One region of the Arthrobacter sp. SPT-J7 genome, then DNA from elsewhere that is predicted to be linked to it. Evidence: riboswitches for the same ligand, from Rfam matches in the RefSeq annotation. Region 1 holds a riboswitch; each other region holds the start of a gene.
What was found. A riboswitch is a leader RNA that binds a small molecule or an ion and turns the genes downstream of it on or off. The one in region 1 is predicted to bind S-adenosylmethionine.

Region 1 (4,179 bases):
AAACCATGTCAGTTTCCAACCTCCAAACTCTCGCCGCGCCGCCAGCCGCCGCTCCCGCGGCCGGAACCGCGCCGCGGCTCTCCGGCCGGCTGGGCGTCGCCAGCATCGTGCTGATCGTGGTGGCCGCTGCGTCACCGCTGGGCGTAATCGGCGGAACGGTCCCGCTGGCCATCGCCAGCGGGAACGGCGCCGGCCTCCCGTTCATCTACCTGCTGGCCACAGCAATCCTGTTGCTGTTCGCCGTCGGCTTCACCACCATGACGCCGCATGTGCCGTCGGCGGGCGCGTTCTACAGCTACGTGGACAAGGGCCTGGGCCGGCGGGCTGGACTGGGGGCCGCCTTCGCGGCCTTGCTCTCCTACCTGGCGCTGGAAGCCGGCGTCTACGGGCTCTTTGCCCCGGCGGTCGATGAAGTGGTCCGCGCTTACGGCGGCCCCGCGCTGCCTTGGTGGGTGTGGGCGGCGGCGGCGCTGGTTGCCGTGGCATGGCTGGGTCACCGCAACATCGAGCTGTCCGGCAAGGTGCTGGCCGTGCTGCTGGTAGCCGAAGTACTGATCGTGCTGATCCTGGACGCCGCCATCGTCTTTGGCGGCGGCGGGTCCGAGGGGCTCTCCGCCGGGTTCCTTACCCCGTCCACCGTGCTGTCCGGGGCACCCGGGATCGCGTTGCTGTTCGCCATCCTGAGCTTCATCGGCTTCGAAGCCACCGCCGTGTTCCGGGACGAGGCCCGCGACCCGGACAAGACGATCCCGCGTGCCACCTACCTGGCCCTCCTGGTGGTGGGCGGCTTCTACGCCCTCTCCAGCTGGCTGCTGATCAGCGTCTGGGGCGACGGCGGGATAGTGCAAAAGGCCACTGACGCGCCCGGCACCCTGCTCTCCGAGACCACCGCGCTCTACCTGGGCACGGCCGGCAGCCACATTGTCCAGGTTCTGCTCGCCTCCAGCCTGTTCGCCTGCATCCTGTCCTTCCACAACATCAGCTCGCGCTATTTCTTCCAGCTGTCGGGGCAGGGCATCTTCCCCGCCAAGCTGGCCGGCACCCACACCCGGCACCGCTCTCCGCATTTGGCCTCCGCAGCGGCCACGGCCGTGGTGGCTCTGTTCCTGCTGGTCGCCGTGGTGGCCGGATGGGACCCTGTGGTGCAGTTCTACACGTGGTTCGCCGGATTCTCCTCCCTGGGCGTGGTGGTGCTGATGACGCTCACCAGCGTCGCCGTGTTGGTGTTCTTCCGCCGGCAGGGAGCGCCGGCCCGCAGCTGGAAGCGCTCCGTGGCCCCGGCGCTTGGACTCCTCGGGCTGCTGGGAATCCTGGGCCTGATCTTGCAGAACCTGCCCACATTGGTCGGCAACAGCGTACCGCTGGCCATCGCGGTCGTGGTGCTGATCCTGGCCAGCTTCGGCGCCGGAGCAGTGGTCGCCTCGAGGCGGCCGCAGACCAAAGTTGGTCCCGCGCCGTCGGCGTCAACCGGGGCCGCGCCGTCGTCGTAATTCCTCCCCCGCGTGGCGCGCAAGATTCTTACCCCGCGTGACGCGCACCATTTCCCTCCCGGCGCCTGCGGGTGTCCAATGGAGGGGTACCCATCCAGAGCGGCCGAGAGACCTGGCTTGTTGACGCCGCAGCAACCCCCTCCTTGTGAGGAAGGTGCTACCGCCAGGACCGATGGAGAAGCTCGATCTCTCGTTGGTTCCTCAGGGCCACTGCATGCCCGCCGGGGGACCGGCGCGGGCTCTTCTCATCAGTAAAGGAGCCTGACATGACCGTAAAAGACCCGCAGCGCCACGTCCGCCTCAACGCGTTCGACATGAACTGCGTTGTCCACCAGTCCCCGGGACTGTGGCGCCATCCGAAGGACCAGGCGGACCGCTACAACGATCTGGAGTACTGGACCCACCTGGCCCAGGTGCTGGAGAAGGGCAAGTTCGACAGCCTCTTCATCGCCGACGTGCTGGGCACCTACGACGTGTTCGGCAGCACGAACGAAATCCCGCTGTCGGCCGGCGCGCAGGTGCCGGTGAACGACCCGATCCTGCTGGTGTCCGCGATGGCCGCCGTGACCAAGAACCTGGGCTTCGGCATCACCGCCGGCACGGCCTATGAGCACCCGTACCCGTTCGCCCGCCGGCTGGCCACGCTGGACCACCTCACGAAGGGCCGTGTGGGCTGGAACGTGGTGACCGGCTACCTGCCCTCCGCGGCGCGGAACATGGGCCAGGAAGACCAACTGGAACACGACGAGCGCTACAACCACGCGGACGAATACCTCGAGGTGGTCTACAAGCTGCTGGAGGGCTCGTGGGAGGACGACGCCGTGGTCAAGGACCGCGCCTCCGGCGTGTACACCGACCCGGCGAAGGTCCACGAGATCCGTCACGAGGGCCAGCACTTCAAGGTGCCGGGCATCGCGATCACCGAGCCCAGCCCGCAGCGCACCCCGGTGATCTTCCAGGCCGGTGCCTCGGCCCGCGGCATGCGCTTTGCCGCCGAGAACGCCGAGGCCGTCTTCGTGAGCTCCCCGACCAAGGAAATCCTCACGTCCACCGTGGCCAAGATCCGCGACGCAGCCGAGGCTGCCGGCCGGGGCCGCTACGACATCCGCATCTACGCCATGCAGACGGTCATCACGGCAGCCACCACGGAGGAAGCGCGGGCCAAGTACCAGGACTACGCCTCCTACACGGACATCAACGGCGCGCTCGCGCTGCTCTCCGGCTGGACCGGCATCGACATGTCCCAGTTCGACCTGGACGACGTGATCGGCGAGGACGTAAAGTCCAACGCCATCCAGTCCTCGGTGGAGAACTTCAAGAAGGCCTCCGGCGACGCGGACAAGCCGTGGACCATCCGCCAGATGGCGCAGTGGATCGGCGTCGGCGGCTTCGGCCCGGTCACCGTCGGCTCCGGCGCCGAGGTGGCGGACAAGCTGATCGAGTGGGTGGACGACACCGATGTGGACGGCTTTAACCTGGCCTACGCCATCACCCCGGGCTCGTTCGAGGACGTCGTCGAGTTCGTGGTGCCGGAGCTGCAGGCCCGCGGTTCCTACCCCACCGACTACGCGCCGGGCACGCTGCGCAACAAGCTCTTTGGGCGCGGCGACAAGCTGCCGGAGAACCACAAGGCTGCCGGCTTTCGGCTGCAGAACTCCCTGATCCACTGACCCCGGCCTTTTCTGTCAGCCAGCGAACCACGGCACCAGCTGAACCACGACGGCGGTGCGACGCCCCTTCAAAGGGGCAGCGCGCCGCCGTCGCACTTTCCATTAACGGTACCGAAAACGCCCCTCCCCGCGGAGGGAAGGGGTGTTGCCGGGACAGTCGATGGAGGAGGCGTTAGCTACATCTTCGCGTAACGTGCCCGGGCCCCCAGATAGAGCCCGTAGCAAATCAGCCCGACGGCCACCACGGCCAGCGCCGCCGGCCCGAACGGTTGCTCGCGCAGCGCCTTGAGCGCGCCGTCGAGGCCTTTCACGTCCTGCGGGTCGTTCTGCACCGCGGCGACCGCCAGCAGCAGCCCGAGCACAAACAAGGCCAGCCCCTTGCCGACAAAGCCGACGATGCCCACCCACGTTACGGCGGTGCGGACGCCGCCGGGGGGCAGCGGCTTGAGGTCGGCGAGGAAGTTCCGGAACAGTCCTTTGACCACGTAGTAGATTCCGGCGCCGATGATCACCGCGCCGATCAGGAACAGCACCACGGCTCCGCCCGGCCACTGCATCAGCTTGGTGCTGGCGTCCTGCGATTTCTCGCTGCTGTTGCTGCCGGAGCCCAGGGCAAAGCTGCCGAAGCTCACCGCTATCGCTCCGTACACGATGGCCAGGCCCACGCACTTCGCCCGGTAGCCCCACTTTTTCTTCTTCTCCAGGCCACGGCCGCCGAACACCGCTTGGCTGATCTGCCACAGGGCCAGGGCGGCAGCGCCCAGCATGCCCGCCCAGAGCAGGAACAGTCCGCCCGGGTGCTTCGCCAGGCTGGAGGCTGCTCCAGACTGGTCCGCCTCGCCGCCTCCACCGAAGGCCAGCCGCAGCGCGATTGCGCCGATCAGCACGTGCAGCAGCCCGCTGGCCACGAAACCGCTGCGTGCCACCCATTCGAACTGCTTGGACTCCGCCGCCCGTTCTGTCTTGTCCACAGCCCTGTCGGCCGCTGGCTGCGGGTGCGGTTGCGTGCCGCCGTCTGT
Region 2 (4,179 bases), on a different contig from region 1:
GCCGATCCTGTTGGTCACCAAGGCGGACGTCAAGGATCCAGCGGAGCTGCTGTCCAACTACACGCACCTCGACCTCCCCGTGATCATCAGCCGGACGGCCGACTCCACCGCTTCGGGGATCGATGCCCGCTCGGACGACGGCCTGTCCGCGCGCCTGGACAGCAGGGCCGTCGCGGAGCTCCGCGGCTACCTGGACGGAAAGGTGACCGTCATGCTGGGGCACTCAGGCGTCGGCAAATCGACCATGGTGAACGCGCTGACGGGGGCCGAACGTGCCACCGGCGGGGTCAATGCGGTAACGGGGCGGGGCCGGCACACGTCGTCGTCAGCGTTGGCCCTGCGGCTGGCGGACGCACCCGCCGGCAGCTGGATTATCGACACCCCGGGCATCCGTTCCTTCGGCCTGGCCTACGTGGACCCGGACCGGATCCTGCGCTCCTTCCCGGACCTCTCCCCCGGCATCGAGGACTGCGAACGTGGCTGCAAGCACACCGCCACGGCCGTGAACTGCGGCCTTGACGCCTGGGTGGCGGGCGGGCATGCCGGCGCCACCGGGGAAGCGCGCCTGGCATCCCTGCGGCGCCTTCTGGGTACCGACCCCCGGATGGAGGCGCAGGAGGCGAAGGAACTCGGCAGCGTCAACTGACGGTGCCGATCTCCCAGCAGAACCGCGCGCAGACGGTAGTTTTGTAACCATGATCCAACCCGCTTCAAGCTACAACGATGACCTGCGCCTGGCGCACGTCCTGGCAGATTCCGTGGATGACCAGACCATGAGCCGCTTCAAGGCCCAGGACCTCCAGGTGGAGACCAAGCCCGACTTGACGCCGGTCACCGACGCGGACAAGGCTGCGGAAGAGGCCATCCGCGGCCAGTTGTCCCGCTCCCGTCCGCGCGATGCCGTACTCGGTGAAGAGTTCGGCAGCACCGGCCACGGGTCCCGCCGCTGGATCATCGACCCCATCGACGGCACCAAGAACTTCGTCCGTGGCGTCCCCGTCTGGGCCACCCTGATCGCTTTGGTGGATGAGGGCGAGCCCGTTGTTGGAGTGGTCAGCGCCCCGGCCCTGGGCAAGCGCTGGTGGGCGGCCAAGGGCATGGGCGCCTACATGGGACGGTCGCTGGCTGCTGCCACCCGGCTCCGCGTCTCGAATGTCGCCAACCTTGCGGATGCTTCGTTGTCCTACTCCAGCCTGGGCGGGTGGAAGGAACGCGGGAACCTGGACAACTTCCTGGGCCTTACTGAGGACGTGTGGCGGACCCGGGCATTCGGCGATTTCTGGTCCTACTGCATGGTGGCCGAAGGCGCGGTGGACATAGCCTGCGAACCCGAACTCAACCTTTACGACATGGCGGCACTCGTGCCGATCGTGGTCGAAGCGGGCGGCCGGTTCACCTCCCTCGAAGGGGAGGACGGACCGTTCGGCGGCAATGCGCTGGCCACGAACTCCATCCTGCACTCCGAGGTGCTCCGCAGGTTGAACCCCGACTTGGATGATCTTCTCTAAGCACTTTCCGAACAATGAGCGGCGGACGGCTCCTGCAGGAGGCGCCGGCCGCCGTTTCTTCGGCTGAAGCAGCACTTTTCAGCCAGCGTAACAAAGTGCTTAACATTCGAGCCGGCTTCAAACCTTCCTACCCCATGTCCTACGCTCTTAACCAGGTCACGAGTGCCAGCGCGAAACCCCGGTTTGCTGGCCGGCAACCCTCCAACCGCGGTGGGGTGCCCCGGGTGACGACCAGGCCGGTCCGGAACGGATGCGGCAAGCGCGGATTCCCGGAGCAGGGAGTCCTTTTCGATGTGAGGTCTCTGTGACAACTGCCACTGTCTCCCCCAACGCCGCCGCCCAGCCCGACACCATTCAGGCTGAAGCCGCTGTCCTCTTTGATGCCCGCCGCGCTGTTGCCAACCGTCCCCTTGCTGCGGTCACGGGTGCGGAAATCCAGGCGCCCCTGATCGCCGGCGGGCACGTGCGGTATGCAAACCTCGACTATGGTGCCTCGGCTCCTGCCCTTTCGGTAGTCTCGGCCTACCTCAACGAGATCCTGCCCTTCTACGCGAGTGTGCACCGCGGCGCCGGTTACGCTTCCCAGATCAGCACGTCCGTTTACGAGAACGCACGCAGCATCGTCCGGGAATTTGTCGGCGGCCGCCCTGACGATTCGGTGATTTTCACGCGCAACACCACCGACTCCCTCAACCTGCTGGCTGGTTGCCTGCCTGCCACGGACGGTCATCCGGACGGCGACGTCCTGTACCTGGACATCGAACACCACGCGAACCTGCTGCCGTGGCAGGGTGTTCCCCACCGGAGCATCGTTGCCGCTGACTCTATCGCCGGGACCATCGAGTCCGTCCGTGCGGAGCTGGAGCAGGGCGGTGTGAGCCTGCTCGCCGTCACCGGCGCCTCCAACGTCACGGGTGAGATTCTTCCCATCCGGGCTCTCGCTTCACTAGCCCACGAATACGGCGCAAGGATCGTGGTTGACGCGGCCCAGCTCGCACCGCACCGCCGCGTGAATATCGCCGCGGACGGCGTCGACTACCTGGCCTTCTCCGGCCACAAGCTCTACGCGCCGTTCGGTACCGGCGTGCTGGTGGGCCGCGCGGACTGGCTCGACGCCGGAACGCCCCATCTCGCCGGCGGCGGCGCGGTGAAGGAAGCAAGGCTCGACGGCGTCAGCTGGGCCACTGGCCCGGCCCGCCATGAGGGTGGCTCGCCCAACGTCCTTGGCGCAGCCACCCTGGCCCGCGCCACCCAGGTGATCGCCGGGCTGGACCAGGAACAGTGGCATGCGCACGAGTCGGCCATCCGCTCCTTCCTGGTGGAAGGCCTGCAGAAGATCGACGGCGTGACCGTGCACCAGATCTTCAAGGACACCAACCCGGACACGGACACGATCGGCGTGGTCAACTTCTCGGTGGAAGGCTACGACGCCGGACTCGTGGCCGCCTACCTGTCCGCTGAGCACGGCGTTGGCCTGCGGGACGGACGGTTCTGCGCGCACCCGCTGTTGAAGCGGCTGGGGCTTCCTTCCGGCTCCCTTCGTGCAAGTTTCGGCGTCGGCTCACGCCTTGAGGACGCAGAACGGCTCCTTGCCGGAATCGACTCGCTGCGCCGCAACGGCCTGGGGTGGGACTACGTCGTGGACGCGGGACGGTGGGTTCCCGCCAACGACACCCGGACCTACCCGCACTGGGCACCCAACACTCCGGGAACCGCCGGGGCGGCTCCCTGCATCGACGACTGAGCCTCGTGCCCGCTATGGGTTCGCACTGACTTACTGATCTTGCCTCTACAGCGGGTGCGGTAAATTCGAAGGATACCCAAGGGCATCGGACGAAGGAGGCCACACTTGGTACGGGGTGGCCCCAGGCTTGATCAAGGACGGCGGCGCGAGCTCGGCCAGAGCTTCCAGGACGGCGGCCGGCACTACCAGCAGGTCCGTCCCGGCTACCCGGAAGAAGCAGTCCATTGGCTGGTGCCTGCAGGCGCCCGTGATGCGCTGGATGCCGGTGCCGGCACCGGAAAGTTCACTGGGCTGCTGCTGGACATGGGCCTGGCCGTGACGGCGGTGGACCCCTCCGCGGACATGCTCGAGCAGTTACGGGTGCACTATCCCGCGGCAACGGCAGTCAGGGCCACAGCGGAGGCGACGTGCATGCCTGCCCAAGCCTTCGACGTCGTAAGCGTTGCCCAGGCCTGGCACTGGTGCGACGCCCTGGCAGCAAGCACCGAACTGGCCCGAGTCCTCCGCCCGCACGGGACGCTGGGCCTGATCTGGAACCAGCTGGATACATCCGTCCCCTGGGTCCACCGGCTCTCCCGGATCATGCACGCAGGGGATGTGTACAAGCCAGGCTTCCGGCCGCTCGTGGGGCCCGAGTTCCGCGGGCTTGAGGGTCACGTCACCCACTGGCAGGACCGCGTCAGCACTACCGGCCTCGTGGAGCTCACGAAGTCGAGAAGCTACTACCTGCGGGCCAGCGAAACCACCCGGGCCAAGGTGCTGGCCAACCTGGACTGGTACCTCCACGACCACCTGGGCCACAGCCTGGATGAAGAGCTCGAACTGCCGTATCTGACCCTTACCTGGCGGGCCTTCAAGGCGTGACGGTGAACCGGGAACGGGTAGGCTGGGAGCTGTGAAGACCAGCGCGCCCTCCTCCTCCATCGA
Region 3 (4,179 bases), on a different contig from region 1:
CTGGGACGCAGCCGCTCCTCGATGGCGTTCCTCGAAGAGATCCAGGCATTCGGCGGAGACATCCACATCCACGCCGACGACGAGAGCGGTTTCTACCCGCTGGCCGAGCTGTTGGCGGAGCAGGGCGCCGGAACTCACGTCTACGCCTGCGGTCCCGGCCCGCTGCTCAATGTCATTCAGTCGATTGCCGACGGCTGGGAGGATCCCGGGCGGTTCCACTGCGAGCGCTTCGCCGCAACCGGCGAAGTCCCGGAGAACGACGGCGAGTCCGCCTTCGTGGTCGAACTGACCGACGGGACTGAGGTCCCGGTGGGACCGGACGAGTCCATCTTGCAGGCACTCGAAGCGGCCGGGCTCAGCCCGCTGAACTCCTGCCGCGAGGGAATCTGCGGTACCTGTGAAACGCCTGTGTTGGGCGGCGAAATTGACCACCGCGATTCGCTGCTGTCCGATGCGGAACGCGACGCGGGAGACACCATGATGATCTGCGTCTCCCGGTGCAAGGGCAAGCGCTTGCTGCTGGACTTGTAGCGAGGCCTGGTCCCGGAGCGCCCGCGCCGCAACGAAAGCCGATTCAACGGCGGGGGAGGGTGGAACACGAATCCCTTCCGGATGTCCCCGGCCCGGGTTCCCTTGGCAAGATGGAGGCTATGGACAAGCAGAAGGTGGTCACCGCGAGTGCACCGCGCACGCTGAGCTACTACCGGGCGGAAGTGCTCATTGTGCTCGGGGTTTCGCTGGGGCAGTCGGCTGTCTACGCCGTGGTGAACCTGCTGGAGAAGATGACCCGCGCGCCGCTGGCCTCGCAAACCACCACGCTGAACCCGGTACTGAACAAGCGGGAGATCTTCGATTTCGTCTACCAGATGCTCGGCATCTGCTTTGCGCTGGTGCCGGTGGCCTTGGTGCTGCTCCTCATGACCTCGCCCGGCCAATCGGCCTTCCGCTCGATCGGGTTCACCTTTTCCCGGCCCAAGGTGGACTTCGGTTTAGGCTTCCTGCTGGCGCTGCTGATGGGTGCCGGCACGTTGGTCGTCTATGCCGCCGGCCGGGCGCTTGGGATCACCACCGCCATTGTCCCCGCGGCCTTGGACGAATATTGGTGGACCGTGCCGGTACTGGTGCTGTCAGCACTGCGCCACGCCATCCTCGAAGAGGTGGTCATGGTTGGCTACCTCTTCAACAGGTTCGCCAAGTTCGGCTGGGGGATCTGGACCACGATCTTCGTCAGCGCCGCCCTGCGCGGGACCTACCATCTGTACCAGGGGATTGGACCGGGCATCGGCAACTTCCTGATGGGGCTGGTATTCGGGTACGTCTACACAAAGGTAAAGCGGGTGATGCCGCTGGTCGTCGCTCACGCACTGCTGGATATTGCCGGCTTTGTCGGGTATGCGCTGGTGGGTCCGGCCATCGGCATCGGGACCTGACCCGCCTGCACGCCCCGCGGGAGTCCGGGCGTTCTCTCCCCGGACAGGCCAAAGGCTCCCGTTCTACCTCTTGCGCCACCGTGGGTGGGAGCAAGAGGGCGGAATGGGAGCCCCTGCGATAAGCGCGAGTCTTGGTACCGTGCCAGCCGGGACCGGAAGCTTAGAGTTCGACGATGCCGTTCGCGGTTTCGAAGCGGACCGACATGATGCCGGGTGTGCCGTTGGGTGCGGTCCAAGCAACCTTGACGTCGTCGAGAAGGTCATCTACCGGGGTGCCCAGCCAGTCGGCCACGCGTTCCGAGGATCCGGCAATGGTCAGGCCGATCAGCTTGACGGTCGCGGGGCGCGCGTTGGACGGGTGCAGTGCCTCGGTGCCGTCATCCCAGCGCAGCATGTAGGGGACCTGCGGGTCGGCGATCAGGCCCTTGATGCCGATCTGCTGCCAGCTCAATTCCTGCCCGTCCGGAAACTTTCGGTTCCCGGGAACCGCATGACGGCCCAGCCGCTCTTCGAACGGGGTCAGATCGTCCACTTCCACACACCAGCCCATCCAGCCGCCGCCGGCTTCGGACCGGGCACGAACGGCTTGGCCGAAGGGGGCCTTGTCGGACGCGGGGTGGTCCAGGACCTCCACCACTTCCAGGTAATGGTGGTCGGTCAGCGGGAAGATCATGTTGCGGGTGCCGAAGCGGGGGTGTACCCCGCCCTTGACCGCGTCGATACCCAAGGCCTTGGAAATCCGCTCTGAGGTGGCAGCCAGGCCGTCGGGCTCTGCAGCATAAGAAACGTGGTCGAAGCGCATAGGCATATCTTGGCACTTTGTGAACCAGCGCTCGACTTAGGGTGACCTAAGTCACTGTGCTTTCGCGGTGAATCTTGACGTTAGCCCTTTACAGCCAAGGGCAGGTCTGGCCCCCGGCAAGGCAGGGGAGGGGCGGTCACAAGATGTCATATTGTTGCGGCCGGCCGGGCTCTCCGCCGAGACTGGACGCAGGTCATGAGTGCCAGCGTGAAACCCCGGTTTGCTGGCCGGCAACCCTCCAACCGCGGTGGGGTGCCCCGGGTGAAGACCAGGCAGCCGCCACAAGGCGGTGCGCAAGCGCGGGTCACACCCGGGACGGATATACCGGCACGGCCGGATCCCGGATGACCCCTTCCGTTGAAGGAGTTGCACCATGTCCAATGCAGACTGGTCTTTTGAAACTCGTCAAATCCACGTCGGCCAAGAGCCGGATGCCGCCACCGGTGCCCGCGCACTGCCGATCTACCAGACCACGTCGTTCGTGTTCCCCAGCGCGCAGAGCGCCGCGGACCGCTTCGCCCTGTCCGAATTGGCACCCATCTACACCCGGATCGGCAACCCGACGAGCGAGGCTGTGGAAACCCGGCTCGCCAACCTGGAAGGCGGCGTCGGCGCACTGCTGCTGGCCTCCGGCCAGGCTGCGTCCACGTTCTCCATCCTGAACCTGGCCGAGGCCGGCGACCATATCGTAGCCAGCCCCAGCCTGTACGGCGGTACGTACAACCTGCTGCGCACCACGCTGCCCAAGTTCGGCATCGAAGTCACCTTCGTTGAGGATCCGGACAACCTGCAGCAGTGGCGCGACGCCGTGCAGCCAAACACCAAGGCCTTCTTCGGCGAGGTGGTCTCCAACCCGCGCCAGGACGTGCTGGACCTGGAGGCCGTCAGCAGCATCGCGCACGAGAACGGCGTGCCGCTGATCGTGGACAACACGCTGGCCACCCCGTACCTGATCCGCCCGATCGAGTGGGGGGCAGACATTGTGCTCCACTCGGCCACCAAGTACCTCGGGGGTCACGGGACCGCCATCGGCGGCGTGATCGTGGACGCCGGCACCTTTGATTTCGCTGCCGATCCGGAGAAGTTCCCTGGCTTCAACACCCCGGACGACACCTACAACGGGCTGGTCTTCGCCCGCGACCTGGGTGTCGGAAGTGCGCTCGGCGCCAACCTCGCCTACATCCTCAAGGCCCGCGTGCAGCTGCTGCGCGATCTGGGCTCTGCCATTTCCCCGTTCAACGCCTTCCTGATAGCCCAAGGCCTTGAGACGCTGAGCCTGCGGGTCGAGCGGCACGTGGCCAACGCGCAGAAGGTGGCGGAGTTCCTCGAAGCGCACGACGACGTTGCTTCCGTTGCGTACCTCGGCCTGCCCTCGAGCCCCTGGTACGAGCGCGGCCGCAAGTACGGTCCGAAGGGCACCGGCGCCATCGTGTCGTTTGAGATCAAGGGTGGACTGGAGGCCGGCAAGCGCTTTGTGGACGGACTGGAACTGCATTCGCATGTGGCCAACCTCGGCGACGTGCGCTCGCTGGTGATCCACCCGGCGTCGACCACGCACGCCCAGCTTTCGGCCGAGGAGCGGTTGTCCGCCGGCGTGACCGACGGACTGGTCCGGCTCTCGGTGGGCATCGAGAACGTCAACGACATCATCGCCGACTTGGAGGCCGGGTTCCGTGCCGCCAAGGGCGCGGACGACTAGGCAAGCAGGTAGAACGCAGCGTGACGATAGTGCAACCGCAGGAACTCGTGGACCAGGCGACGGATGGCGTCCTGCGCAGGATGCCTGTTGGTGCGCTGGAACTGGAAGCCGGCGGCTACCTGCCCGAGGTCGTTCTGGGCTTTGAAACCTGGGGCACCCTCAACGCGGATGCGTCGAACGCGGTCCTGATCGAGCACGCCCTGACCGGCAGCACGCACGTGGCCCGCGGCACCTCCGACGAGGACGGC
Region 4 (4,179 bases), on a different contig from region 1:
TGCCCACGCACACGCCCATCAGGGTGGGCAGCGTGAAGTCCCGGTCGCGGAACAGCCGCAGCGGCAGGACCGGTTCCACGGCCCGGCGCTCGGCCAGCACGAACAACACCGAGGCGACAATGGTGAGGGCGCCGAGCACGATGATCACCGGGCTGTCCCACGGATAGGTGGTCCCGCCCCAGCTGGTGAACAAGATGACCGCCGCACTGGCGACCGCCAGCAGGAAGGTGCCCAGATAGTCCAGCTTGGGCCGGGGCCCGCCCGGTTTATGCAAGTGCAGGGTGGTGGTGATGACGACCAACGCCGCGGCCCCCAGCGGCAGGTTGATGTAGAAGATCCAGCGCCAGTTCCAGTTGTCGGTGATGAACCCGCCCAAGAGCGGCCCGCTGACCGAAGCAAGACCGAAGGCCGCCCCGATTAAACCCATGTACTTGCCCCGCTCACGCGGCGAAACAAGATCGCCGATGATCGCCTGCGCACCGATCATCAACCCGCCGCCGCCAACTCCCTGGATGGCGCGGAAGGCGATCAGCTGCGGCATGCTCTGGGCCATGCCGGAGAGCATGGAGCCGCCCAGGAACACCGCGATCGCGAAGATGAAGATGCTCTTGCGCCCGAACAGGTCGCCGAGCTTGCCGTAGATCGGCAGCCCGATGGTGGCGGCCAGAATGTAGGCGGTGATCACCCACGAGATGTGCTCCAGCCCGTTCAGGTCGCCGACGATCGTGGGCAGCGCGGTCGCCACGATGGTCTGGTCCAGCGCGGCCAGCAGCACGGCGAGCATCAGCCCCAGGAACACCACCATGATCCGCGGCTGTGCCGTGGCCGCGCGGTCCCGGCCGTGGTTCCGGCCATGGTCCGTGGGGGCGGAAACCGGTGCTGTTGAGGGGCCGGCGGGCTGCGGGCCGCGGTCTGGGCTGGGAGGTACTGCCATGGTGAACTTTCCGGCGGCGCGGGTGGCGCAGGTGGCCTGATGTGGTTGCCTGGGGACGCCCGCCGCCCCGCGTCTGTACCGTACTGCCGTCCGCGGAGCGGCACAACCCCCGGTTCCGGCACCACAAGCCCCGGTTCCGGCACGGCGTTGACGTACGCTGGAAGCCCGCCCAGCGAAGGGACATGCCAATGGACGACGCCGGATCCCGCCTGATCTTCGGCTGCATGGGTTTGGGCGGTGGCTGGGGGAGCGGCCCGTTGGAGGCAGCCGACGTCGCCGCCGCCCACACGGTGGTGGACGCGGCGCTGGAGATCGGCATCAGGATTTTCGACCACGCCGACATCTACGCCCACGGCAAGGCGGAGGCTGCGTTCGGCCGGGTGCTGGCCGAGCGCCCGGAACTCCGGGAAACCATCCAGCTGCAAAGCAAGTGCGGCATCCGGCTGCCGGCTCCCGGGCTGGCCGGCCAATATGACTCATCTCTCGGGGCGATCGTGGCCAGTGCCGAGGAAAGCCTGCGCCGCCTGCACACCGACTACCTGGACACGCTGCTGATCCACCGGCCTGACCCGCTGGCCCCGGCTGAAGAGATCGCCGAGGCTTACAGCCACCTCCGGATGGCGGGCAAGGTCCGCCGGCTGGGCGTCTCGAACATGGCCGGCGAACAGATGCGGTGGCTGCAGGCAGCGCTTGACGAGCCGCTTGCTGTGAACCAGCTGGAAATGAGTCTGTACCGGCGGGACTGGCTTGAATCAGGCGTGCTGGTCAACCACCCGGAAGGCGCGGCCGTCAGCTTCCCGCACGGCACGCTGGAGTATTGCGCTGCGCACGGGGTGGAGCTGCAGGCCTGGGGCTCGCTGGCCCGGGGCCGCTACAGCGGCCGGCCCATGGAGCCGGAGGCCGGCGACCACGCCACCGCCGGCAAAGCAGGAACCGGGGCTGGAGCGGACCAAGCGACGGCGACTCTGGTCACCGAACTGGCCCGGGACAAGGGCTGCACGCAGGAAGCCGTGGTGCTGGGCTGGCTGCTGCGCCATCCGTCCAACATCCGGCCGGTCGTCGGTACCAGCAACCCGGAACGGATCAAGGCCTGTGCACAGGCCGAGGAGATCGGCGCCGCGATGACCCGGCAGGACTGGTACGCGCTGTGGGTCGCGGCACGGGGGCGACCGCTGCCCTAAACGAACGCGGGCTGTTCCAGCCGGCGGAACACGGAGTCGTGGAAGACCAGCGGCTGGTGCGCGCCGTCGTGCGTGGCCAGTCCATGTACCTCCAGCAGCACCACGTGGTGGTCCCCGGCCGGAACCTCCTGGTGCACCGAGCAATCCAGCCAGAGCGCTGCGTCGTTGAGGAAGAGCGCGTCCTGGTCGGTGCGGTGCAGACTAAGCCCAGCGAAGCGGTCGCCGCTCTTGGAAGCAATCTGGCGGCAGACGCCGTCGTGCCCTGTGCCCAGCACCGAAACACCGATCCGACCGGCTTGGCGGACCAGCGGCCAGGTCCGGGAGGTGTTCTGGACCGCGAACATCACCAGCGGCGGTTCCAGCGAAACGCCCACGGTGAAGGAGGAGGCGACGATGCCTTGCGGCGTGTCGTCGATGACGGCGCAGAGCGCTGCGATTCCGGAGGGAAAGCGACCGAAGGCGGAGCGCAGGGTGTTCGGGGTCAAGTCGTTGTGCAGGGACATGGCCATCCTTGAAGCTAGGGCGCATCCGCTGCTGCCGGAGGATACGCGTACTTGCCTGCCGACAAACCCGGCGGGCCGAATCATCACCTGGAGCACCCCGCTACGGTAGAGGGTTGCCGGCCAACCAGCCAGGGCTGTGAAGTTGGCGCTCGTGATTCATGTCCCACGGTAAGAGCGCGATGTGTCCCCGGTCAAACACGGGTAACAGTTCGTTAAGAACGTCCGGGGCCAGGCGCAGGCACCCGCATTCGGCTGCCTCAGGCGTCCGCGGGCTGGTCCGCGCCGCGGTGCAGCCGGAACGGATGGGCGGGATAGACGCCCAGGATCCGGATCTCGGTGGTGAAAAACTCCAGTTCCTCGAAGGCATGGACCATCGACTGATCCTCCGGGTGGCCTTCGACGTCCACCATGAACATGGTGGCAGCGAACTCGCCGCCGACCATGTAGCTCTCCAACCGCGTCATGTTGATGCCGTTGGTCGCGAAGCCGCCGAGCGCCTTGTACAGCGCCGAGGGAACGTTCCGCACCCGGAAGACGAAGCTGGTCACAGCGGGACCGGGCAGTTCTTCGCGGCTGGGGACGGGCCGTTGATCGGCCAGCACCACAAACCGGGTGGTGTTGGTTGGGTCGTCTTCCACCTTCTCGGCAAAGACCTCCAGGCCGTAAAGCTCCGCAGCCATCGGCGGCGCGAGCGAGACCTTGGTCGGGTCGTTCCATTCGGCTACTTCCCGTGCCGAGCCGGCGGTGTCGCCCGCAATAACCGGCGTCAGCCCCAAGCGGCGGATCAGCTTTCGGCATTGGCCCAGGGCATGGATGTGGCTGTGCACTTCGCGGGCCTGTTCCACCGTGGCCCCCGGAATGCCCAGCAAGCTGAAGCGGATGGGCAGGAAAAATTCCTCCACTATCTGCAGCGTGGTCTTGGGCAGCAGGGCGTGGATATCCGCCACCCGGCCGGCAATCGAGTTGTCAATGGGGATCATGGCCAGTTCGGCCTCGCCGCTTGTGACGGCGGCGAAGGCGTCTTCGAAGCTGGCGCACGGCACCGCGTCCCAGCCGGGCCGGACCTCAAGGCACGCCATGTGCGAGTTCGAGCCGGGTTCACCTTGGTACGCGATTGCTGGAGCCATGGGCGAAATTATCCCACCGCAAGAGCCCGGGGCCTTATTCGGCGGGGTCTGGCCGCCGTCACAAAGCCGGAGCGAGACGCGGATACAGTGGAGGACGTGGAAGGATCCAACCCCCGTGCCGTCGCCCTCTGGCTGGCCGCTGCCGTCGTCGCCCTCTTTGCCGTCAGCCTGACGGTGATGCCGTCCATTATGGGGCTGGATGTGATGCCCCCGCTCATCGTGGTGTCTGTGCTGCTGCTGATCGGCGCCGGAGTGCTGGCCGGGATGGCCGTTGCGGCCAAGCGGTCGGGGCGGCGGTAGGCCCGGCGCCGGGCACCCCACCGCGGTCAGGCGACGACGCCGAAGCCTCCGGTCCACGGCACCTTCTCGGCAGCGGCCAGGGTGATCTGCAGGAAGCCCACGGCCTCGAGCTCCCGGGCACGGGAGAGCGCGCC

Region 2: linked by a shared signal. The riboswitch ahead of AC5RWX_RS23710 (aminotransferase class V-fold PLP-dependent enzyme) and the one ahead of AC5RWX_RS07740 (LLM class flavin-dependent oxidoreductase) in region 1 are both predicted to bind S-adenosylmethionine.
Region 3: linked by a shared signal. The riboswitch ahead of AC5RWX_RS12490 (bifunctional o-acetylhomoserine/o-acetylserine sulfhydrylase) and the one ahead of AC5RWX_RS07740 (LLM class flavin-dependent oxidoreductase) in region 1 are both predicted to bind S-adenosylmethionine.
Region 4: linked by a shared signal. The riboswitch ahead of AC5RWX_RS02485 (flavin reductase family protein) and the one ahead of AC5RWX_RS07740 (LLM class flavin-dependent oxidoreductase) in region 1 are both predicted to bind S-adenosylmethionine.

Annotation. Positions count from the first base shown of each region.
Region 1 covers NZ_JBNHFF010000004.1:29,221-33,399, forward strand. Annotated here, with positions in the region: gene AC5RWX_RS07735 (APC family permease) at 6-1,490, shown strand; SAM riboswitch class I at 1,578-1,669, shown strand; gene AC5RWX_RS07740 (LLM class flavin-dependent oxidoreductase) at 1,757-3,160, shown strand; gene AC5RWX_RS07745 (DUF1206 domain-containing protein) at 3,337-4,179, opposite strand, start outside.
Region 2 covers NZ_JBNHFF010000078.1:7,745-11,923, forward strand. Annotated here, with positions in the region: gene rsgA (ribosome small subunit-dependent GTPase A) at 1-646, shown strand, start outside; gene hisN (histidinol-phosphatase) at 696-1,508, shown strand; SAM riboswitch class IV at 1,663-1,776, shown strand; gene AC5RWX_RS23710 (aminotransferase class V-fold PLP-dependent enzyme) at 1,813-3,252, shown strand; gene AC5RWX_RS23715 (class I SAM-dependent methyltransferase) at 3,358-4,116, shown strand; gene AC5RWX_RS23720 (metal-dependent transcriptional regulator) at 4,148-4,179, shown strand, end outside.
Region 3 covers NZ_JBNHFF010000006.1:265,067-269,245, forward strand. Annotated here, with positions in the region: gene AC5RWX_RS12475 (PDR/VanB family oxidoreductase) at 1-531, shown strand, start outside; gene AC5RWX_RS12480 (CPBP family intramembrane glutamic endopeptidase) at 651-1,430, shown strand; gene AC5RWX_RS12485 (VOC family protein) at 1,591-2,232, opposite strand; SAM riboswitch class IV at 2,424-2,538, shown strand; gene AC5RWX_RS12490 (bifunctional o-acetylhomoserine/o-acetylserine sulfhydrylase) at 2,606-3,931, shown strand; gene metX (homoserine O-acetyltransferase MetX) at 4,012-4,179, shown strand, end outside.
Region 4 covers NZ_JBNHFF010000001.1:533,983-538,161, forward strand. Annotated here, with positions in the region: gene AC5RWX_RS02475 (MDR family MFS transporter) at 1-934, opposite strand, end outside; gene AC5RWX_RS02480 (aldo/keto reductase) at 1,123-2,115, shown strand; gene AC5RWX_RS02485 (flavin reductase family protein) at 2,112-2,618, opposite strand; SAM riboswitch class IV at 2,661-2,775, opposite strand; gene AC5RWX_RS02490 (prephenate dehydratase) at 2,876-3,745, opposite strand; gene AC5RWX_RS02495 (hypothetical protein) at 3,842-4,045, shown strand; gene AC5RWX_RS02500 (NADPH-dependent F420 reductase) at 4,072-4,179, opposite strand, start outside.